DNA from 2 places in the Lysinibacillus sp. JNUCC-52 genome. Region 1 is predicted to be linked to the other one. Evidence: riboswitches for the same ligand, from Rfam matches in the RefSeq annotation. Region 1 holds a riboswitch; the other holds the start of a gene.

Region 1 (12,615 bases):
CACTTTTTGCAATCGGCTCCATATCTTTTTTTACTAAATTAAAATAATCCTCATCTGCTACAACTTGTAACACTAATTGTTTCTTTGGCGTCGTTTTCACATCAACTCCAACATATATTTCACGCAGTTTTTCTTTCAATTTCGCAATGCTTAACTGTTCTTTCGTAATGAAAGATTGCTGCACCTCTTTATTTTCCGTACTTTCAACCTCCATAAGTTTTGCGACTAGGCTAAATATAGCTACTGCCATAGTAATGATTCCTACAAATATCCATTTCCTTTTAAACATGCTATCCCCCCTACTTAAGAAGGTATGTCATCGAAGACATAAAAAATGCCCTAACCGAATGCATAGAGGATGTTCCCTCAAAAAAACTTTTAAAAAGCACTTGAGAAACATTTTTAATCATATTACCTTTACTTAGGAAGGGGGATGAAATATTGAAAATTACTATCGAAGAATTGGCAGAATCAAAAATTGCCTACTTTAGAAACGTCGGTGAATACGGTGAAGAGCACAACAAAGAGCTAATGGAATCTTTTAAACAATGGGCACAGCTAAATGCCTTATTTGAGGATTCACCCATTTTTGCCATTCCTCAAGATAATCCTGAAGTTACACCTAAAGAAGAGTGTCGATATGATGTTTGCGTCATGATTCCAAATGATTTCCATGTGGCAAAGCCTGCTCAGAGTGGAACATTACCTGGCGGGAAATATGCAGTTTTCTTGTTAGACCATACGAAAGAGGCAGTCAGCGAATTTTGGGGTAATATTTTTTCTGAAATCGCCAAAAATCATCTATCCATCAGACAACAGCCAATCATTGAAAGATATACATTGCAAATGATTGATAATCATCTATGTGAAATATTAGTCCCTATTCAGTAAAACCTATTTAGCATTTCTAGTCGATAGAAGCGAAGGCGATTGAGCTTTACAGATTATAGTCGGCTACGCAGAAAGTAACCGCCATATTAGAGGAAAACAGCATACAGCAAAAAAGCGTTAGATTGACATGGGTGTCAATCTAACACTTTTTCCGAAAACCTTTTAGACTATAAATGAATCACACATTTTGAACAATTTTGCCATCATTCATTTTAATGACTTGATCTGTATAAGCTAACATTTCTTCGTCATGAGTAACCATTAACGTTGTAATGTTTAATGTTTTGGTAAGGTCTCTAATTAACTCCATGACGTCCTTCGATCTTTTGGAATCTAAACTTGCTGTAGGTTCATCGGCAAAAAGAACTTTCGGTTTATGAATAATCGCTCGCGCAATGGCTACTCGTTGCTTCTCTCCTCCTGATAAGGACGAAGGATATGCATTTTTCCGATGGTCCATCCCTACTAATTTTAAAATACGCTCTACCTCTCTTTGCTGCTCGTGTTTCTTTAATGCTGATTCCGACACTTCGAGCATAAGTAATAGCTGTTCTTCTACTGTTAGAAAGGGAACTAAATGTGCAAATTGAAAAACAAAACCAAATTCACTTGCCCGCACTTGTCGCACTTGCTCAGCAGTCAAAGCCGTCATATTTTTCCCTTGAAAAATTACTTGGCCCTGCGATGTAGGTTGTAGCCCAGCAGCAATCGTTAATAGTGTACTTTTACCAGACCCCGAAGCACCTACTAAAGCTGTTACTTCTCCTTCTTTAAGCGTCATATTAATGCCTTTTAATATTTCTTCTTGCACTTCACCATTCGTAAACGTTTTTCTAACATTCTCCATTGTAAATAGTGTCATATTAGACCTCTCCTTGCTGTATCGCTTGTAATGGCTGAATTTTTTTAATTTGAACACCTGAAATCGTTGCACCAATAAATCCAATAATAAGGAATACAATCGACAATTGTGTTGTCGTTGCCAAACTTAAACTAAACGGCATTCCTTGCGGTGCAATTTGATTAAAAATTTGACTCAGTGCAATCGATAACGCCAGTGAAATAACGGTAATAACGACCATTTGCGTCCAAATCATTTTAAATAGCTTACTTGTTTTTAAACCGATTGCTTTTAAAATACCGTACAAACCAATCTTTTGAACGTTCATCATATAGAAAAAGATTGCAAACAACATGCCACTAATCACAACTAAAAACCAAACAATCATATTAAGAGACATCTGTTCTGCGCTATAACTAGGAATCGTATTTAAAAAATCACTTTTCGAAAATGCTTGTAAGCCCGTATACGCTTGTGAAGCATCTCCATCTGGCGTGAAAACTAATTGCATTTCATCAACTCGATAAATTTCTTTGTAATCCTCCATGCTAATATAAGCTACAGGTGCATGACTATATTTCTTTTGCTCAACAAAGCCTTTTACAATAAACTTGCCACTAAATTGATTATTCGTTACTGTATCGCCTACCTGTATACCTTTATCCTTTAGTGAGCTATCTAAAATAATTTCCTCATGTTTCACATTTTCAAATAGTGGTGAATCGGTAGCAGTGACAAAGGCAACGCTTTGTTGCTTGCCAGCCTCATCATTTATAAAGCCCATTTGAATTGAAAAAGCTACAGCGTCCTTTTGTTTGTTTAACATGTCATTTTGGGTACTGCTATCTATTTTTGACAGATTGTACGTTTCATCTGCCTCCTCATTCATATAAAACTGTCCTGCTGGTAAATCTTTAATTAACGCAGCATTGTCTTGTGATAATCCATTTGCCAAACCTGAAATAATAAAGGTTAGTAAACTCACCAGAAAAACAATGGAACCTAAAATCACAAATCGCACTTTATTTTTCTTCATTTCTTTTAAAGCCAGGTTCATCTTAAAACCCCTCCTATTTCTTTTCACATTTTTAGAATATAGAGCCTACATGAACAGAGCATGAACTGAAAATGAACGGAGAATGAACAAACCATTACAAATGAAATATTGTACCTCATTAAAGTAAAAAACCTTCTACTCATAAAACAAAGTAGAAAGTTAACAGTTCTAAAACCAGAAAAACATGTACAGCAATATTTTAGCATTCCACCATTTTGAAAGTTGTTTTCGCTAATTGTGTACTAATGTCGCCGCTGAAAATATTTTTGTTTATCAACACGTGACAAAAGTAGTTTACAACTAAACTACCCTTCTCTTACTAAAGTAATTTACACCTAACATAATGCCTATCAATAGAATACATTATTATACCATTCAGTCATAAACCTTCACCATTTTACCCTAAAGAAGGGTGGTAAAATATAGGACAAATTGTTCTGTGGTAATTATTTTCACTATGCTATTCTTTATAGTAGAAAAATTGAATAGGCAAACCTAAGGAAATTTAGGGACGCAAAGCTATAGGGACTAAGGTTTATAACTATGTCAGCCAGTTGCCGAAGAGTACATACTACTTTTTGTTTAGTAAGGTCATAAAAAAACAAATTACTGAAAAATATTTTTTTAATATAACTTCTAAAAGATAAATCGTTTATCTTTTAGTTTTTCAGTGCCCATTACAAATGGGTATATTTGTATATTTTTTATATCCTTATTTGAGATAAAGCTACTCTTTTGTGAGTAGTTTTTTTATGTACTCCATAGGAAGAAATTCAAAACTTCATAAGGAGGAATGTAATATGAAAGTTGTAAAGATTGTAACCGTGTCTGCTCTAGCTTTAAATTTAGTAGGCGGACCATTGAATGTTTTGGCAAGTGAAAATCCTAATGGGAATATTGTCAAAACTACAGCTGAAGCAAGTACTAAGCATTCGATCGCTTCAGTGAAGAAATTTGATTTGTATGGTAAGGATATTTTAAAAGCATACGATGATGTATTTAAAATGGCCATTACAAACATTAAGTCGATTACGAACAACGGTGGAAAATATGCAAATTCATCTATTGATAAAGCAATTGATGGCGACATGAATACCCACTGGGAAACTGGAAAGCCAAATAGTGCATCGTTCACAAACGAAGTCGTAATTCAGTTCAATGAAGCAACTACGTTAAATAGAATGATTTATGCAGCTCGTCAATCATCTACAAAAGGCAAAGGCTTTGCCCAACAGTTTGAGATTTATAGCTCAACAACGGATGCAGGTGATGACTTTACACTTGTTTCATCAGGTGAATATAAAGGATCTACTGGTGATATCGTTGAAATTCAGTTCCAACCTACAGAATTTAAACGAGTAAAATTCGTATTCACAAAAGCAAATCAAGATTGGGCAAGTGCTTCAGAGTTTCAGTTTTATAAAGAAGATACAATCTCTGACAAAATGGCAACTCTTTTTACTGACGACACAATGAGCGCTGTTAGTGACAAGTTCCATTCGATTGATGCAATCAATCAATTAGATGCTGAAGCACAAGGACATCCGTTCTACGCTCAATTTAAAGAAGATATCGACAATGCAAAAGCACTACTAAGCACAGAAGCAATCGATGCAACAACAGCAGTAACTTCAACATTTAGCCATTTTGCAAACGAAGCCTACTCTCAGTTATTTAGAATGGACTACAAAAACATTAAGAGCATTCGCAATAACGGCGGGCACTGGGCTAGTGCTGTTATAGAAAATGCCATCGATGGTAATGTCAATACATATTGGGAAACGAATAGTAGCAACACAGCTACATTCTCAAATGAAGTAGAAGTCGAATTTATAGAGCCTGTAACATTAAATCGCGTTGTCTATGGAGCAAGACCATCGGACCGTAAAGGCTTTGCAGAGGAATTTGAAATTTACGCTTCACAAACATCCAAAGGTGATACTTATGAGCTTGTTGCAACAGGTAAACATAATATGGTTGCTGGATTAGTAGAAGCGAAGTTTGAACCAACAACATTTAAACGAGTGAAATTCAAATTTAAAAAGTCCAATCAAAATTGGGCAACACTTTCTGAATTAGCGTTCTATAAAGAAGATACAGTAAACGATAAGATGGCGAAGTTATTTACAGATGGAACGATGAATACTGTTTCACCAGAATTCAATAGTATCGAGCTAATTCATGCACTAGAAGAAGAAGCAAAATCGCATCCACTATATACTACTTATCAAGAAAACATTGAGTTAGCTAAGAAAGTCATTAAAGGTGAGGTCGTTACAGAAGGAAGAATTATCGTAGCGGAACAACACGGCAACATGGTGAAGCATGCTAACGAAAACTTAAAAATCGGTTTAGGTAATAACCTTCAACCAACAGGGCTTGCTGCCCAACCAGGCGATGAAATCATCGTTTATGTTGACGCAGTGGCAAATGGTCCACTACCTCGCTTATCCTTTACACAACAAGAAGGTGCTTGGAACAGTTGGAGAAGAGATGTCAGCTTAAATGTTGGTAAAAACGTGATTACGGTGCCTGCTATTCCAAAAACTTCAGCTTATAACAAGGCTGTTACACCAGGGGGCACAATTTACATTGATAACCCTTATACAGCTGAACAGCAAGGAAAAGCACCGACATTACGTTTTGAAGGCGTTGAGCGAATTCCTTTTGCAACGAAATCGACGAATGTTGATGAGTTCAAACAATTTTTAATCGACTATAAGAAGAAGTTAGATGAAGACAAAGCGAAGCATCCAAAGGTTGAAGATCGAGAAGTACTTGATATCGTAGAAGTTGTTAGTGACCATTTATTCTGGACAGGTACTGCAACAGGTGCTTATAAAACGTATATTGAAAATGGCTATAGCCCACTACAAACTATTGAATCGTACAATCGTCTAATGGACGAATTATTTAAATATAACGGTTTAGATGGTCATAATGAAAAAAATGATCCGAAATTAATTCGAGAAAATGTACGACTTGCGCAGCCTTATGCATATATGTATGCAGCTGGCGATCATATCGGCACATTAGATGATGTTGTGTCTGATATTTTAGTACCTATCGAAGAAAAAGGCGGATCATGGGGCGTTATACATGAAATCGGGCACCGTATGGATATCGGCGTAAGAACTTACGGTGAAGTAACAAATAATATGCTACCACAGTATATGTCAGGATTTTACGGCAAAATTGATGAACGTATTCCATATGAGTCGAACATCTATAAAAACGTACTGAAAGAAAACACAAAAGATTATAACGACCAAGGCCTATTTGAAAAACTTGCTGTTTATTGGCAACTTGAAATGTATAGTCCAGGCTATTGGGGTAAATTAAACTCATTATATCGTGAACGTAATGTTTCATTAAAAGATGGTGAACAATCTAAGCAACAATATTTAGTCGAATTCTCTTCAGAAGTACTTGGTTTAGATTTAAGTGAACATTTTGCTCGTCACGGGTTTGTTGTAACTAACGAAACGAAAGAAAAAACAAGCAAATATCCAAAACCAGATAAAAAAATATGGTATTTAAATAATAGTGCATTCGACTATAAAGGTAATGGTTTGAAAGGTAAAGAAGTAAATGTATCATTTGCTGCAAACCAAGCTGCCAAAACTAATACATTAAATTTATCAATCGATAAAGCCTACCAAGATGATTTCTTAGGCTATGAAATTTATCGAGATGATGAATTAATCGGCTTTACTAGCACTGCACAATTTATCGATAAAAATGTGGATACAACAAAAAATTATACGTATAAAGTGGTTGGTTATGACAAGAAGTTAAATACACTAAAACCAGTAGAGGTTAAGGCATTTACACCTTCCCTATCTACTGAAGACTTTGTCACTATTAAACTACATCAAGCATTTGATCCAATGGATTATGTAAAAGCAATTTCTTATAGTGGTAAAGATATTACGAAAACAATTAGCATCAAATCCAATACGGTAGATGTTACACAAAAAGGTAGCTATGAAGTTGTTTATGAAATAAATGATGAAGGCATCAAACAAACAAAAACAATGAACGTCAACGTTATAAGCGACATGCAATATATTTCTGATATGACAGCGAAATCGGCAAAAGTAGGTTGGGGCTCATTACAAAAAGATAAATCAATTGCTGGCGGTACCATTACATTACTAAGACAAGGTATGGATGCTACCTACGCAAAAGGGCTTGGTGCTCATGCAAACTCTGAAGTCGTATATGATATTGAAGGAAAAGGCTTTGATTTCTTTGAAAGCTATATCGGCATCGATCAAGCAGCAAAAGGCCAAAAATCTTCTGCTACTTTTGAAGTATGGGTCGATGGTGAAAAGAAATTTGCAAGTGATGTCTTCAGAGCCAATACTGACCATGGCTATGTTAACATTCCTGTTACAGGTGCAAATGAAGTAAAGTTAATTACAACGGATGCCAATGATAGCGGCAATTCATCCGACCATACAATTTGGGCAGATGCTAAATTTGGTAAAGACTCAAGTCTCCCTACGTTAAAATTATCTGAAGACTTGACTCTCGTTAAATTAAACAGTGAATTTGATGTTCTAAAAGATGTAACTGCCTCTGATATTGAGGATGGCGATTTAAGCAAGCACATCCAAGTAACAACGAATGGCTTCAATACAAATAAAACAGGTATTTACCAAATCGAATATACAGTAAAGGATAGTGATCATAACGTTGCAACAGCGACAAGAAATGTATATGTCTATAGCGATGAGAAATTCGCCTCAGATATTGGCTGGAAATCTGCTCAAACAGCGTATAGTACTGTCAACAAAGACAAATCTTCTTCAGGTGGTTCAATAAAAGTATTAACAAATGGAGACGTGAAGGAATTTGCCAAAGGGATTGGTACACACGCAAACTCTGAAATCGTCTATGATTTAACAGATAAAAACTACGATTACTTTGAAACACTTGTTGGTATTGATCGCAATATCGCTGAAAACGGAAATTCTAGCGTGACATTTAAAGTATTAGCTGATGGGCAAGAAGTATATAACAGTGGTGTTATGAAATATCAAACAGAAGCAAAACTTGTGAGAGTACCGCTTCAAGGTGTGAAAGAATTAAAACTAGTTGCTAATGATTCTGGCAATGGCAATGCTTCAGATCATGCAAACTTTGCTGACGCTAAATTCTATCTTTCAAATGGTAAGCCAGAATTAACAATTCCTAAATCAGTCGCAACAACAGTAGGAACGCCTATTAATATCGACGAAACCTATTCAGCAATCGACGCTGAAGATGGTGATTTAACGTCTCAAGTACAAGTTACTGGCTTAGAACAAGTGAACTTCAATCGAGCTGGTCACTACGACATTACGTACACAGTCGTGGATAGTGATGGCAATGAAGTAACGAAAAAACGCACAATTTCTGTAGTAAATATGGAAGATTATCATTACTTAACTGATTTTGAATGGCAATCTACACAAAACAGCTATGCAGCACCTGTTAAAGATATCTCTATTAGTCACCATGCAATCCGCTTAACAGGCGACGATGGTCGTGAGAAAACATATGAACGAGGCATCGGTGCACATTCAAACTCAACCATCATCTATGATTTAACAGATAAAAACGCAGATATCTTCTCTGCTTATGTTGGTGTGGACCGTCAAATGTATGGTTCAATCGGCTCTGTTACATTCCAAGTGTTTGTTGATGGCGAAAAACAATTTGACAGTGGCTTAATGCAATCTCGTGACCCTGAAAAGTACATTGAAGTAAACGTGACTGGCGCGAAAGAATTGAAACTTGTCGTAACAGACGGTGGCAATGGCAATGGCTCTGACCATGCATCATGGGGTGATACAAAATTACACTTTGCTAATGCTGATCGCGTATTCACTGAAGATTTAACAGTAGCACTTGAAGATGCGAAAACTATTAACTTAGAAAACTATACAGAAGAATCAATTCAAGCTTTACAAGCGAGCATGGCGAAAGCTGAAGAACTGCTTGCAAATGCACAAGCTACGCAAGCCCAAATCGACCAAGCTTTAGAGGAGCTAACACAAGCAAAAGCTTCGCTCGTAGAAATTGACTTTAATCAAATCATTGCGATTGCCGACAACCATCTTAAAGTGGCTATTCAGCAAACACTTGGACTGTCTGGAGAAATCACTTTAGGTGATATGATTACACTGACAAGTCTACATGCACCAAATGCTCGTATCTCAAGTCTAGAAGGCTTACAATATGCTAAAAACTTAACATCCCTCGATATTTCGGGTAATAGTATTTCAGATTTCTCACCATTGAAAAATCTAAGTCAATTAGACAACATTACTGCACACCCACAAGTTGTGGAGGTATCTAGCTTAACGGGGCCAGAACTAACAGTGGAAAATCTAGTTAAAGGATTAGATGGAAACTATCTAAACCCTTACCAAATAGCACTTAGAAATACGAAAACAATGAAAGAAATTTCAGTAGATGTGGACCAACTTGCACCGAATGCAGACCACTTTACAATCGATCTTTCTCAAGAAGAACAAGGCATGTACATGCTAGTCATTGCGTATAAGCTAAACGCAGATACACTTATCCAATTAACTTATTTTGTAAAAAACTAGCCATGTTGCTGTCATAAAAACTCCTCCCCTTTTAAATAAACGCCTACGGATTGTCCGTGGGCGTTTTTGATTGTAGATAAATGCGTGCTTACAAGAAAAACCCCAAACGTCCCGCTTTGGTGAAGCGTTCCTATTCGAGGTTTAATTCATATTCTCTATTCACTATGCCATCATCAATGAACTTTAATAAGAGCTTCCAAATCTAACTCACTCATTTTAAAATACGTGATGAATCGTTTGGACAAAGCTTGTGTGATGGCCTCACTTTGTTCATCATTTAATGGTTTTGCATAAACTAAGACAACGCCAATATTTTCATTGTCCTGTTCCAAAGGATTGATTACTACATCTTCTTTCAAAATTAACGCATTACTCATAGCAACAAAATTTAACACCGTATTTTGCAACATTATTCTTTCTCTTGGATTTAACCCCACAGTATCAATTATTTCTACCGTAACATAATTCATACTTTGCACCTCCATAAAATGCTGTAAAATTTCTTTTTTTATTTGACTATTTTTATTTGACCAAAAAACTTTTTGCAATAATTTCGTTAAAATATATAGGAGGAGTTAAATATGAAAAAGACTATGAAATGACTGCATTAGGCTTACGTTTAATCGGTGTTTCATTTATTAACCCTGTTATTACTGAAGCGGGATGCTATGAGACGGAAAAACTGGCAATATAGTACCATGGAAATAAAGAGTTAGTGTAGAGAAGAACCATATTTATTTCAGCTAAACATCGGAAGAAACAAAATGACGGACAGCACTTTAAGCACTTTAAGCTGTTCGTCATTATGTGTTGTAGTCATTTAGATTTTAAAGTGACTAACAATTGTTTGTAAGTCCATTGCTTGATTGCTTAAATCATTTGCGACTGCGCTTATTTCTTGTAAAGTTGAAAGCTGTTGTTGTGAAGCTGCTTGTGAGCCTTCTGCCTGTTCAGCTGTCGTTTCTGATAAAGCAGCAATTTGTGTGACTGAGGCAGAAACTTGTTCAGTACTTGCGGAAATTTCCTCTGTCACAGCAGAAATGTTTTCAATCTGCGTTCTCATATGATCAACTGCTTGTACAATATCATTGAAAGAAGTCCCAGCATTTTCGATTATTTCGACACCTGTTTCTACTGTATGTAAGCTGTCACGCATTGCCTGCTCCACATTTTTTGTATCCTTTTGTATTTCATTCGTAAGTGTGACAATTTGTCCTGCAGATTTATTCGATTCCTCTGCTAATTTTCTTACTTCATCAGCTACTACAGCAAATCCTTTCCCAGCCTCCCCTGCACGTGCTGCCTCAATAGCAGCATTTAATGCCAGCAGATTCGTTTGTTCTGTAATGCCTGTTATAACTTTTGAAATATGCTCGATATCTTCGGTTTGTTTACTTAAACGTTGAATAAGTTCAGTCGTTACTTTCGTTGCATCATAAATTGTTGACATTTGGTCACTTGCCGACTGAATGTTTATGACACCTTGACTTGCAACATCCGTTGTCTCAGAAGCGGAAGTTCGTAAGACATGTGAAGATTGTGCAATATGTTGTACAGCACTAGCTGTTTCGTCCATTGCGACAGCATTTTCCCGTGCTGATGTTGCAGTCGTCAACGTGTTTTCAGATGCGACTTCTGCTTGATTTGCGATATCAACAGAAGATGCCGTCACTTCTTCCGTTGAAGCACTTAATTGTTCAGCAGACGCACTTAATTGACTAGCACTTTCTGCAAACTGATTTAAAAGTCTTCTCAAAATATCTTTCATAGAATTAAAATCTACCGCAAGTTGACCTAATTCATCCTTAGAGCGAAGTTGAATATCGTCAGCGGTTAAATCCCCCGCTGCAATTGTCTTTACTCCTTGCTGTAATTGACGTAGGGGTATTGCAATCTTTCTATTCAATACATAAGCAATGCCACTCCCTACTAAAATCGACACTAAAATAATGCTAATAGCGATAAGGAATGATTCTTTTGCATTTTGATTTGCTTCTTGCTGAGCTTGATCGAAATTGGCTTCAATTAAATCTTTTAACTCATCAGATGCATCTATTGCTTCCCCACGAATAGGAATAACATTTTTCGTGTAATAAGCAGCAGCTGCAAAAACGTCTTCATTTTGATTTAATGCGATGACCTTTTCAAGTTCATTTTCAAACGTATCCACTTTTTCACTTGCATTACTTAACGTTTGTTTCGCTTCCTCTGAATCGAATTGTTCCTTCAGTAAACTCATCGTTTCATCTACTATCGCTTGTGTTTCACGCACATGATTTAACGACTCCTCATCTCCTAAAAGATATGTTTGTACTTGTGACCCTTCCAAAGCTATGTATTTATTGAGATCCCCTGTCGCATAGAGCTGTGGGAGACCGACTGTTAAAGTACTATTATAATGCTTACCGATATCGACAATTTGTAAATAAATACTTGAACTAGATACAAGTGTTATCAACATCATTGTCATAAAACCTAAAACTAATTTCTTTGTGATAGACATACTAGACCCCTTTTTCAATATAATGGTTATAATTAGTCATTATAGACTATATTTGAATTTTTATCTATACAGTATTTACTACCATTAAAAATTTATTTAAAATGAAACTATCCCGATTAATTCAAAAAACAGTAAGTATTTTAATAATTATTACTACTGCCATCTGATACTATAATCACAAAATTAATAATTAGTTTATAAAAATGGATATAAAATTTTTAAAAAGAAGGAGATTTTCAATGAGTACTGATTTTTTAGAAAAAAAACTACGTGAAACCTTTTCACATTTGCAATCTATAGAAGGTGTAAAATCGGTTGATGTCATTTTAGAGGTTTTAAACGATAAGAAAATTTTCCCAGAAATCACTACATTAATTTACAATTCAAAATACGAACTAGTTTATGTATATGAGGAACAAAAAGTAGTGTTAAAAACTATTCAAGATGGCATTACTATCGATACACCTTTTATGAACGAAATACACTTAATTTACCAATATAAAGACATGATTGAGTGTATTCTAACAGGCATCATTGCAACCGATAAAATTAAAAACTACTCCCTTAACCTGCTTTCACTTAAATATAGTGAGTTAATCCAAAGCATTTAAAAAACAAGAAAGAACCGATGAACAAGAAATTCGCTCATCGGTTCTTTTTTGTCTATTATTTTGTAAAATCACCTTGTATCGGTTCTTTACCTTCTGGAAAACGAATA
Region 2 (12,615 bases), 490 kb from region 1:
TGAAAATCATTAACAGAATCAGAGGGATACAAAGTAAATGCAATTTAACCTTCATCGTTCTCCGTCGTTTCAAGCCACTGCACAATTTCTTCTAAATTTAAATGCTTTTTATCTTTCTCAATCGAAATATAGAGTTGTCCAGTCTGCTTCATACCGATCAAGTCGTTGGCCTGTATTGTTGTATATGGTAACTGTGCTAAACTATCAAGCATCCCATAAGAGACAGTTGTACCATCCTCATAGCTAACTGTCATCGTTTTACCAGTATATTTTGTATGACCTGTAAAAACAACGAGCCCACTTTGGCCCGCATATACAGGGAGGCCCACATCATATTGTAATAAAAACCCCTCTTTAAAAACTTGCGCATTTGAAAACGTTAATAGTTCAGTTTGCCCTATATCACTGGAAACCATTATCGTTTCTTCCTCTTTTTTCAGCAGACTTTTTCCGAGCTCACTTAAATATGTTAAATCTGCTGATGTCGTTACAAGCTTTCGCACAGGTGTTTCCATTACGCCTTGATCTTCTAAGCGAATCATAAGCATAATTGCAGCCACAAGTAATATCATGACAATCCATTTCCATTTTTTAAACAAGCTCTCATCCTCTTTTTTCACACTATATGAGGCAGCATGTCCATTCATGCATGTGCCAGTCACTCATACAATTCTCACACAATTTACTAGCAATAAAAAAACCTTTCCGCGCATGTGCACGAAAAGGTTTTGATTATCTTGAAAATAATGCTTTAAGTTTTGAGAACATTCCACGATGCTCGTCCTCAATGGCCATTAATGGCACAGATTCACCTAATATGCGACGGGCAATATTACGGTAACCTAAAGATGCCTTATTCGTTGGATCCATAACGACTGGCTCACCTTTATTTGAGGATGAGATAACACCTTCACTATCAACAATAATGCCTAATAAATCAATGGACAAATGTGTTGTAATTTCATTGACGTCCAGTGTATCGCCGTTTTTCATCATATGCTGACGAATACGATTAATAATAAGTTTAGGAGCTGTAATTTCTTCTTGTTCAAGCAGTCCAATAATTCGGTCTGCATCCCGTACAGCAGAAATTTCTGGTGTTGTTACAACGATTGCATGGTCTGCACCTGCTACCGCATTGCGATAACCTTGCTCAATACCAGCAGGGCAATCTATTAAAACATAATCATAGTCTCTCTTTAATTCCTCTACTAAGCTCTCCATTTGCTCAGGTGTGACAGCATTTTTATCTGTCGTTTGAGCAGCAGGTAATAAAAATAGTTTATCATCTACACGTTTATCTTTAATCAATGCTTGATGGATTTTGCAACGTCCTTCAACAACATCAACTAAATCATAAATAATACGGTTTTCGAGACCTAGAATCACATCTAAATTTCTCAAGCCAATATCTGTATCTACTAAACATACTTTTTTCCCTTGTAGAGCCAATGCAGTCCCGAGGTTAGCCGTTGTTGTCGTTTTACCGACACCGCCCTTACCTGAAGTTATGACGATCGCTTCTCCCACACTAGCTTCCTCCCTTAGACACATTTAATAATGGTCGAATATTTTTTAACGCATGAATTTGATCGTACGCAATACGCCCATCATAGCCGATAAATGCACAAGCCATGTCTGCTTGATTGATAGCTTTTACATGTTCATCTGACATTGCTTCAACCTGATCAGCAATCATAATATGTGTGGCTTCTAAACGAGAGGCAGCAATGATTGCTTCCCTATTTCCATGTACACCTGCATGTACAATTCCCTTTAGTCTGCCAAGGACGTATACATTACCACCAGCTTCTACCCGTCCATTCGGATTCACATTCCCCACAATTACTATATCCCCTGAGGCACGTAGAACTTGTCCCGATCTGACCACTCCTACATATGTATCTTGTTGGCTTTCTATCATTTTCTTGTTGCTCTCATGGACAGTCAGTACTTCACTTTGCACTTTTGCTACTACTAATTGTTCTGATTCTTGAACAATTTTCACTAACTCTTTTACTTGTTCATCTGAACAGTATCGATAGCCTAAATGTAATTGTACATCTACTTTACCATCGATACCGCCTTCTGAAACTTTTCGCTTTAGCTCTTCTACTAAATCGGCATACGAACATTGATCGTCTAAACGAAGAACAAAACCATCCTTTGTTCCCTTCATATTAACTAATTGTTTTTTCATGAATGCCTCACCTCACGTTGCTCTTGATATTAAGAAACTTCACGTGCTCTCTGTAAGACACGCGCATTAATTAGATACTTGAAGGCCCAACCAAGAATCATTAAAAATAACGTATTCGCAATGATTGTTGGCAGTAGTCGTGATTGTAAGAAATCCGTTAACGGTATCGTTGTAAAAGCGATTAGATAGAAGAATTGATAAAGTACGAATTCTAAAATTGCTACTAAAACAACTGAAATAGTTGTAGTCACAACTAAGTGCTGATGAATTATTTTCACGATAGACCCTGCTAAAAAACAAATTAGCGGATATAGTACCGAGTATAATCCAATAATATCAATGTAAAACACATCATACAAGACACCAAAAAAAAGTCCATACATTACCGCTCGTTGACGGCTGTAATAGATGGATATAAATATTAAGTATAGAATTAGAAATCGAGGTACTAGATAATAGACATGCCCGCCCACTTCAATCGGTGACAGCATAGCAAACTCTGGTTCTAGTAAAAATAGCAATACTGCAACAGAGGGAATAAGAAACCGAACCATTACTTTTCCCCCTCTTCAGTAACCTTTTGTGGATTTGTTAAATCTTCATTCGTTGCTTCTCCGTCAGAACCATCAATAACTGTTAATGATCGTTTTGCGATAACAACATTTTCTAATAGAGAAAAATCAGCAGATGGTTTTACATAAGCCATTTTCGTTAAGCCAAAATCATCTGTGCTAACTTCCGTAATTTCTCCGATTGGTACACCTTTAGGGAAAATACCACCTAAACCTGAAGAAACTACTTTTTCGCCTTCCTTCACATTTAAGCTAGAATCGATTCGCTTCATAATGAGTTCATTTCGTTCTTTATCAAAGCCCTCGATTAAACCGTATGCTTCTTTTTCTCCTAAAACCATCGCTGACACACGATAATTAGGATTATTTGTATATAAAAGCTCAACCTCAGAGGTGAAAGGAGTCACTAACGTAATTTTACCGATTAGCCCTTTCGCTGTCATAACTGCCATATTTTTTTCTACACCATGGGATGAACCTTTATCTAAAATAATCTTTTCTTCCCATTGGTCTGGATTTCTAGCAATAACCGTTGCTTGAATAGGATTAAACGCCTTTAAACTTTCTGACTTTGTAAGTTCTAATAGCTTTTCATTTTCAGATTTTAATACCAATGCTTCGGCTTGTACAGCTGCAAAATCTTCTAAGCGTGCTTTTAAACGTTTGTTTTCTTCGTACGTGTTTAAGAGGGAGTCAATATTATTAAAAATACCAGCTATGTAATTCGCCGGCTTCGCAACAATAGATTGCGCGACGCCGACAGTATCTTTAATAATTTGCTCTGGTAAAGTTGCGTTCGTCCGATCTCGTAATGAGAAGCTAATCAATGCCACAAGAAAAACCATGCCCACTAATAGCAGTATTAATTTCTTATTGAAAAAAAAATGTGGCATTGCCTAAACCTCCTTACCCTTTTACTTGTTGTTGACGAATTAGATCAATATGATCTAGAGCTTTACCTGTTCCAATAGCTACACAGTCTAATGGATCTTCTGCAATAAATACAGGCATATTTGTTTCACGGCTAATAACTTTGTCTAAATTCGTTAACAATGCGCCACCACCAGTTAACACAATACCTCGCTCCATCACGTCTGCAGATAATTCTGGAGGTGTTTGTTCTAACGTTTTACGTACACCGTCAATAATTGACGATACCGCTTCACGCAATGAATCTGAAATTTCCTGAGACGAAATCTCAATTGTTTTTGGTAAACCTGTTAAAAGGTCACGACCTCTAATTTCCATTTTCTCTTCTGGGCCTTCAGCGAATGCTGTCCCAATTTCCATTTTAACTGCTTCTGCAGTACGTTCACCAATTGTTAAGTTATACGATTTACGGATATATGAAATGATTGATTGATCCATAGCATCCCCGCCAATACGTACAGATTCACTTGTCACAATACCACCTAAAGAGATTACTGCTACTTCAGTTGTACCGCCACCGATATCAACAACCATAGAACCAGTTGGATCCCAAACAGGTAAGTTTGCTCCAATAGCAGCTGCAAATGGTTCTTCAATTGTAAAGGCTTCTTTTGCACCAGCTTGACGAGAAGCATCGATAACTGCACGTTGCTCTACCGATGTAATACCGTATGGCACACAAATCATTACATTCGGTTTTTTCCAATTTCCGCCAGAATTTTTACAAGCTTCTTTTAAATAATATTCAATCATCGCTGTTGTAATATCATAATCAGCAATAACGCCATCTTTCATCGGACGAATCGCCACGATTGATCCAGGTGTACGGCCAATCATATTTTTCGCATCATTACCAACTGCAACGATGTCTCCTGTTTTTGTGTTTTTTGCTACTACTGAAGGCTCGCGTAAAACGATCCCCTTCCCTTTAATAAAAACTAATGTATTCGCTGTGCCAAGGTCAATCCCGACATCTTTACTACCTAATCCAAACAAATTGTGTACTCCCTTTCTATTTAAGCCATACTATCGTTGACATAAAATCATACCGTTCATTATAACGGATAAATGCAAGAATTTGTAGTGCCACATACCTCATCTTGCAGAAAACTTACTATTTTAATTCCCTCTTAAACTAAAAATAGTACGTATAGATTAGCATATTATTTTTTTTCATGTAAGACAACGCATTATAGGCTACCAATTTTTGTGAATGCTATAGATATTTTTCTACGAATACAATAACGTCATTCAATCAAAAAGGTTCATTTTTTATTAAAATGCTTAAAAACCGTTCAAACTATACTGTCCCTAAAATAAACTAGAAAAATTTATTACCAAGAAAAAACGCATTTCGGAGCATTAACGCCTTTTGTATTCTAAAAAGCTCTGCAAAAATTTTTGCAGAGCTCAGCTTGTTACCAAAGCTATTTAATTTGCAAAATGTTCTGTAGCAAAACGTACTAGCCCCACTATTGCAAGCACAAGCATCATTCCTCTTTCTAATTCGCTGGCGAGTAGCTAGGTAATGGGGTGCCTTCTAAAGGCTGAAGCTTATTTACTAGAAGCTCCAGCAAGGAAGCCTTTAAGCGTACAGTGCTAAAAATAACCTTTTTCTTTTAAGCTAGTAAACTGGTGGTCACCGATGATGATATGATCCAGTAACTCAATACCAATAATAAAACCAGCTTCCTGAATTCTTTTCGTTACCTCAATATCTTCTGGACTCGGTGTCGGCACACCACTTGGGTGATTATGAGCACAAATAATTGAGGCAGCAGAGCGCTTTACAGCCTCACGAAAGATTTCCCTCGGATGCACAATGGAGGCATTCAACCCCCCGATAAAAATCGTCTTTTTATGAATGATTTGATTTTTCACATCAAGAAAAAGGACAACAAAATGTTCCTGACTTAAAGAGGTCATATCAGGCATAAGGTAAGCAGCGGCGTCTTGCGGAGAACGAACCGTATATTTATCATCATTTTGCTTTTGAGACAAGCGCCTTCCGAGTTCGATTGCGGCTAATATTTGAATTGCCTTTACCTCTCCAATACCCTTTATGGCGACCATTTCTTCAATTGTTGCATGTTTTAATTGATGTAAACGTTCAAATGTACTTAAAACACGATTGGCAAGGACAAGAACAGATTCTTCCTTCGTGCCTGTCCTCAGTAATATAGCCAGTAGCTCCTGATTGGATAAGCTCTTAGCACCTTGCCGTAATAGTCTTTCCCGAGGTCGATCTGCTAAATGAACGTCGCGAATCATCATATCTGGTATAACATCTATTGGCAATAGCTTCACTCCTTCGCAAATTGGATAATTCGTCGTGCTACCAATTGCGCGAACAACGCTGCAAGTGGTAAGCCCACAACATTGTTATAATCTCCTTCAATTCGCTCAACTAAAAGGGTACCAACTGTTTGAATCCCATAACCGCCTGCCTTATCATAAGAATCTCCAGAGGCTACATACGCTTCTATAAGCTCCTGTGATAAAGTATGGAATACAACAGCTGTTTCTTCTACAAATGTCGTTTCCAATCCATTTGGTTCAATGATGGCAACAGCAGTCATGACCGCATGACGCTTGCCTGATAAACGTGTTAAGTGAGAAATGGCTTCCTCACGTGTTTTTGGCTTATGCAGTAGCTCATTGTCAAAGACGACAATCGTATCCGCACCAATAATCGTTGCATTTGATACTTTTTGAGCGACATCCCGCGTTTTTAAAAGTGCCACACCTTTTACATAATCTTGCATTGTTGTTGCGGTTACGCTTGTCTCTTCTACTTCACTTGTCACAATTTCAAACGGAAGGTCTAGCATCGCAAGCAATTCTTTACGTCGTGGTGATGCGGAAGCAAGCACTAATTTATGATTCGTTTCAAACATTTTTTCACCATTCCTCCTTCTCTCTATCATAACGGAGAAAGTGGTTTTTGAAAATTTTCTAAAAATCAAGATAATGTACTTTTGGCTATATTCTTTACTTAAAATTTCGTTTGAAGACAAGGATTTTTGGATTTGTAATGCGCAAAAATTTGAAGACGGATAATGCTTATTTCACTAGAAATAGATGTTGCTGCCTTGCCAATACTTTGCCAATCGGAAGGCAATGTGGAATCATTTGCTGCCTCACTAAAATTTAATTTTTTCGTATTTTTATCTGCTAATACATTTGTTATTTCTGCAATGGTCGGCTCTTTACAACTATCGCCAGTAACATTGAAAACTTTTTTAAATGTTGGAGGATCCTTTAAAAAAACTAAGTCACTTTCCTCTGTCACCATACTTGTCCATACATAATATTTACTCTCTACTTCCACAATCGCACTTTCTTGCAGTGTAGGATGTTCTGCTATAAACGCACTTGCACTTTCATAATTAGAAAATACACCTGCTTGACTCGCATAAAACATTGTCGAGGTTCCAGTACCTCCTGCTGTCGGTATTGTTTCTGAATTTCCCTCTACTGGTGCTTCCGTTTCGTTTTTTGCGACCTCGCTATCCTTTTTTAAAGAAAATTGGGTACTTGCCTGAAGAACACCTAAAAAAATGGCTACCCCAAAAAGCCCCACGATGCCACCAATTAGCATTGCGCGCACTATTTGTTTTCTGATTACCTGACTAACAATTTTCATACGTTCATCACCTCTTATTTCAACCTATCAAAATAAACATAAAAAAAGACGAGACTGTTGTCGTCTCGTCTAAAAAATTTATCGCTATAAACTTTCAAAAAACGTCTTTAATTTTCAAAGCTCGTCACATCATGATTGCTCGCCTAATTTCGTGCATTTTCCACGTTAAACACGGCTATAGAGCCTGTTTCCACGCTGTGACGCTTTCATAATACATGTGGTTCAACTAACGGAAGGTTACGTTGTTTTCAGTAGAACGATGACGAATTGCTAGTCCTTCTTGTAATTATAAAACTATAATTTGACGTTCCTAATTGTTGGATTGTAGTAACCTACTACGAACCTCTGTTAATAAATATAAAGAGCCCGATACAATTGTTCTGCACTGGTTTTCTGATTGCTGTTGTATAAATTGAATGTAATCACGTAAAACCGCTTTATGGGGTGCATTACTTAGTTCTACCATATTTTTTGCGGACATAGCTCGCGGATTATCAAAATCAACAAAATAAAAACGATCGCTAATTTGCTCAAAGTATTGCAAAACTTCTTTTACATCTTTATCACCTAATATGCCTATAACGAACGTAATGGACTCATCAGGAAATTCTCGACGGACCGTCTCTACCAATTTTTCTGCACTTGCTGGATTATGCGCACCGTCAAAAATAATATAAGGCATTACTTCTTCAAAACGTCCTAAAATACTTGCCATTTTAATACCATAGCGTATGCTTTCTTCGTTGATGGCAACGTCTAATGCTGTAGCTACTTCAAAAAAAGCGGTAATGGCTAATGCCATATTATTACCCTGATGTGGCCCTTTCATCTTACGAGTGAGATTGGCAATACATATGTTTTTTTCTTTATTTGTATAACACTCATCATCATCCATTTGCTCAATTGTAAATTGTTTTGATAGCTCTAAAATTGGAGCATGCTTTGCTTTTGCAACTTTATTAATTATGGCCATCGCCTCTAACGGTACCTCACCAATAACAACAGGACGATTTTGCTTAATAATCCCTGCTTTATGCTCGGCAATACTTTCAATTGTCGATCCTAAAAATTTCGTATGTTCAAGCGCAATACTTGGAATAATGGAGACAATTGGCATTACGACATTAGTACTATCTAGTAAGCCCCCCATACCCGCTTCAATGAATGCCACATCTACATCGCTATGGACAAAGTGCAAAAATGCTGCAACTGTTAGTAGCTCAAAATCTGTCAGCTTCCCACTAAGTCCAGCACTTTTCATTTGTTGAAAAACGCGATCCATCTCTAATTTAGAAATTGGCTCGCTCATTACTTGAATTTGATCATGCACATTTAAAATGCAAGGAGACATAAACTTCCCTACTTTTAAACCATGTTGTTGCGCAATCGACTCTAAAAATGTCAGTGTAGAGCCTTTGCCGTTCGTACCTGCAAGATGCACAATTTGTAGTTTTCTCTCTGGATTTCCCACTAGTGCTAAAGCTTCTTCAATAGCCGTTAGTCCAGGCTTAATGATATCATCACTTGCTAATGCCCATTTTTTCTTATATTGATCAAACTGAGGAATCATCGTGTTTCCTCCTTCAACCATTGTCGAACTTCCGCTATAAAATAAAGTGAGCCAGTAATAACAACAATATCCTGAGGCTCCCTGCTTTGTATAACGGCTTGGACTATTGCCTGCCAATTCGCATCATATTGTTTGTTAATATGTGTTGATAACATCGCTAATTTTTCAGCTGGCATGGCATTCGGCAAGCCAATTTGTGTAAACGACATAGAAGTTGCCACTGCATCCATTAATGCAATACTATTTGCATGATCTTTATCAGAAAGCGCTGCATAAATAAAGTGATAATGATGATGCGGATAAACTGTCTGAAGCGTTTGAATCAATGCGGCGGTTCCTTCTGAATTATGGGCACCGTCTAGCACAATATTATTTATAAATTGTTCAAAGCGGCCTGCCCACTGTGCAGTTTGTAGCGCCTGAAGCATAGCCTGTTCTGTTAGTTGAATATGTCCTTGCTCACGTAAAATATCCATTGCTGTTATGGCAAGACTGGCATTAGCAATTTGATGCTCTCCAGCCATTTTTAATTGAATACCAGTTAGTTCAACATTTGCGTTACGATAATTAAAGGATTGCATACCAACCCGTTGATTTTGTGCTACGACGTGAAAATCGTATCCTAAAACAAAACATTTGGCTTGACGTTGTTGTGCAACTTTTTGAATAACAGCAAGCGCCTCATCGTTTTTAACGCCCACCACAACAGGTACTCCTTCTTTAATAATCCCTGCCTTTTCAAATGCAACTTTCGCATACGTATCGCCTAAAAATGCTGTATGCTCCAATGAAATTGTCGTAATAATTGAAACAAGTGGTGTGATTACATTGGTCGCATCTAAGCGCCCACCAAGCCCTGTTTCAATAAGTGCAAAATCTACTCCTTCTTCAGCAAAATACTGGAACATAATAAGTGTTACGACCTCAAAAAAGCTTGGATAGTCCCCATTATAATGCGCTTCAATAATTGAAGCGATATTGTTCATATATTGTAAAAATTGCTCATCCGAAATTTGCATGCCGTTAATCGTCATCCGTTCATTGACACGCGTTAAATGTGGAGAAGTAAAAGCCCCTACTCGATAACCTGCATTCTCCAACATCTCCCTCAATACATTTACAGTAGACCCTTTGCCATTGGAACCTGCTAGATGTATAGTTCGTAGCTTGTTCTGCGGGTCTCCTAAACGAGCCAATACTTCGCGCATCATTACTAATGGCTCACGTTTATGATCAACCGCTTTTAATGTAAAAATAAAATCTGTACATGCTTTTATCGTTGTAAACAAAAGAAACACTCCCTCTCACTCTAGTATAAAGCGTGCCAGGCACACAAACAATTCTGACACAATTTTAAAAACACACAGAAAAGCACTGTAGGAGTGATTGTCTGTGTGTTTTTAACTAGTTTTTTGCAAATAAACAGCAAATTAATGTAATTGATGGACGCCTAAAAGCGCACCCATATCGTCTAAAATAATTTTTGCATCATTATTTAAAAGTGGCAATACATCTGATCTTTGCACTAATTCAAATGAGTTTTTTAATGTTCTTTTCAACATTGAAATATCAAAGTTCGAACAATACTCATTAATTTTATTAATCACTAGGAAATCAGTACGTGTTAATGTTTGTTTCACTTCATTTTGCCCGTCGCCATTTGCTAATATATGTTTAATAAGTACACGCCCGCTTGCGTTTAATAGGCGATAGTATTTTGCTTCCGATAGCTTTAGAAGATTTGCCTCTATTATTCCTCTTGCATTCACAAAATCTAAATCATCACAGGCTTTGTTCACCTTCACTACTATTGTTCCAATATTTCCAGACATGAAAAACCTCCAAAATTATTTTTGTAACAAAGAAAAAAGCTATTCTAATCACCATAGAATAGCCATAAAATTAAATGAAATTACATTAAATGGTAACCTGGCAATCATAGTAAAAAACCAATTCTCTCTTCACCTTAGACCCTAGGCTTTGCGTCCTAACCTTTCGGGTAGTTTGCCTTTATCTATTATACTAACTACATTGTATAATACTATATAATTTTTCCTAACTCAATACATATCTTTTGACGCATAAAAAGAAAAACAGCAGATGACTTTTTCGCCATCTGCTGTTTCAATAAATCATTTTTATGATTACATATTTTTTAGTTCTTCTAAACGTTTTAATACAACGGCATGTTTACCTTCATAGTCCGCTAATTTTTCGCGTTCTGCGTTAACCAATGCTTCTGGTGCTTTTGATACAAATTTCTCATTTGACAACTTACCAGTAACAAGCTTCACTTCTTTTGCCCATTTTTCTAATTCTTTTTCAAGACGAGCAATCTCTTCCTCTAAGTTGATAAGTCCTACAAGTGGTAAGAATAGCTCTGCTCCTGTTACTACGGCCGTCATAGACTGTCCTGGAGCCTCTAAGCCTTCACCAATTGTTAATGGCTCTGGATTACAGAATTTTTCTAAATAGCCTTTATTCGCTTCGAGAATGGCAACGGTTGCTGCATCTTTAGCAGAAATGTATAATGGTACTTTTTTGCTCATTGGTGTGTTCACTTCCGCACGAATATTGCGCACTGAACGTATAATATCCATAAGAAGCTTCATATTGTCTGCTTCTTCAGCAAAGTGAAGGTCTGCACGTACCGTTGGCCATGCTGCAACTGTAATTGACTCACCTTCATGCGGTAAGTGTTGCCAAATTTCTTCTGTAATGAATGGCATAAGCGGATGTAATAGACGCATTGTTTGGTCTAGTACATAAGCTAATATAGAGCGAGTCGTTTTCTTAGCAGCTTCATCTTCACCATTCAATGGTAATTTCGCCATTTCAATATACCAAGAACAGAAATCATCCCAAATGAAGTTATAGAGCTCACGTCCTACTTCACCGAATTCATAGCGGTCTGCTAACGATGTTACACGTTCAATCGTCTCATTTAAGCGAGTCAAAATCCACTTATCAGCAACTGATTTTTCACCAGTTAAGTCGATTTCGTCAAATGACATACCATCCATATTCATTAATGCAAAACGAGAAGCATTCCAAATTTTATTAGCAAAGTTCCAAACCGACTCTACTTTTTCAGTTGTATAACGTAAATCTTGACCTGGAGATGAGCCTGTAGCTAAGAAATAACGAAGTGAATCAGCACCGTATTTCTCAATAACATCCATAGGATCTACACCATTACCAAGTGATTTACTCATCTTACGTCCTTCACCATCACGTACTAATCCATGGATTAATACATCTTTGAATGGGCGTTGTTCCGTAAATTCAATACCTTGGAAAATCATACGAGAAACCCAGAAGAAAATAATATCATAGCCCGTTACAAGCGTACTTGTTGGGTAGTAACGTTGATATTCTTCATTTGCCTCGTCTGGCCAACCCATTGTAGAAAACGGCCATAGTGCAGATGAGAACCATGTATCTAATACGTCTTCATCTTGTGTCCAATTTTCTGCATCAGCAGGGGCTTCTTTCCCTACGTAAATCTCACCTGTTTCATTGTGATACCAGGCAGGAATTTGATGTCCCCACCATAGTTGGCGAGAGATACACCAGTCACGGATATTCTCCATCCAACGAGAATATGTGTTTTCAAAACGAGAAGGTACAAAATTCACTTTACCTTCCTCATCTTTTTGAAGCTCTAAAGAAGCATCTGCAAGTGGTTGCATTTTAA

What was found. A riboswitch is a leader RNA that binds a small molecule or an ion and turns the genes downstream of it on or off. The one in region 1 is predicted to bind cyclic di-GMP.
Region 2: another riboswitch for cyclic di-GMP. It lies ahead of JNUCC52_RS20580 (hypothetical protein); the one in region 1 lies ahead of JNUCC52_RS18125 (NPCBM/NEW2 domain-containing protein).

What each region holds. Positions count from the first base shown of each region.
Region 1 is NZ_CP065546.1:3,673,121-3,685,735, reverse strand. Features, by position in the region: gene JNUCC52_RS18145 (hypothetical protein) at 1-289, opposite strand, end outside; gene JNUCC52_RS18140 (AraC family transcriptional regulator) at 442-891, shown strand; gene JNUCC52_RS18135 (ABC transporter ATP-binding protein) at 1,070-1,753, opposite strand; gene JNUCC52_RS18130 (ABC transporter permease) at 1,755-2,789, opposite strand; cyclic di-GMP riboswitch class I at 3,268-3,351, shown strand; gene JNUCC52_RS18125 (NPCBM/NEW2 domain-containing protein) at 3,590-9,394, shown strand; gene JNUCC52_RS18120 (hypothetical protein) at 9,568-9,864, opposite strand; gene JNUCC52_RS18115 (methyl-accepting chemotaxis protein) at 10,215-11,897, opposite strand; gene JNUCC52_RS18110 (hypothetical protein) at 12,137-12,508, shown strand; gene JNUCC52_RS18105 (M23 family metallopeptidase) at 12,564-12,615, opposite strand, start outside.
Region 2 is NZ_CP065546.1:4,161,322-4,173,936, reverse strand. Features, by position in the region: gene JNUCC52_RS20640 (zinc metalloprotease) at 1-55, opposite strand, end outside; gene JNUCC52_RS20635 (M23 family metallopeptidase) at 45-599, opposite strand; gene minD (septum site-determining protein MinD) at 733-1,530, opposite strand; gene minC (septum site-determining protein MinC) at 1,532-2,200, opposite strand; gene mreD (rod shape-determining protein MreD) at 2,230-2,754, opposite strand; gene mreC (rod shape-determining protein MreC) at 2,754-3,665, opposite strand; gene JNUCC52_RS20610 (rod shape-determining protein) at 3,679-4,698, opposite strand; gene radC (RadC family protein) at 5,302-5,973, opposite strand; gene JNUCC52_RS20600 (Maf family protein) at 6,006-6,599, opposite strand; gene JNUCC52_RS20595 (hypothetical protein) at 6,698-7,348, opposite strand; gene JNUCC52_RS20590 (bifunctional folylpolyglutamate synthase/dihydrofolate synthase) at 7,659-8,918, opposite strand; gene JNUCC52_RS20585 (bifunctional folylpolyglutamate synthase/dihydrofolate synthase) at 8,915-10,207, opposite strand; gene JNUCC52_RS20580 (hypothetical protein) at 10,349-10,750, opposite strand; cyclic di-GMP riboswitch class I at 10,839-10,937, opposite strand; gene JNUCC52_RS20575 (valine--tRNA ligase) at 11,063-12,615, opposite strand, start outside.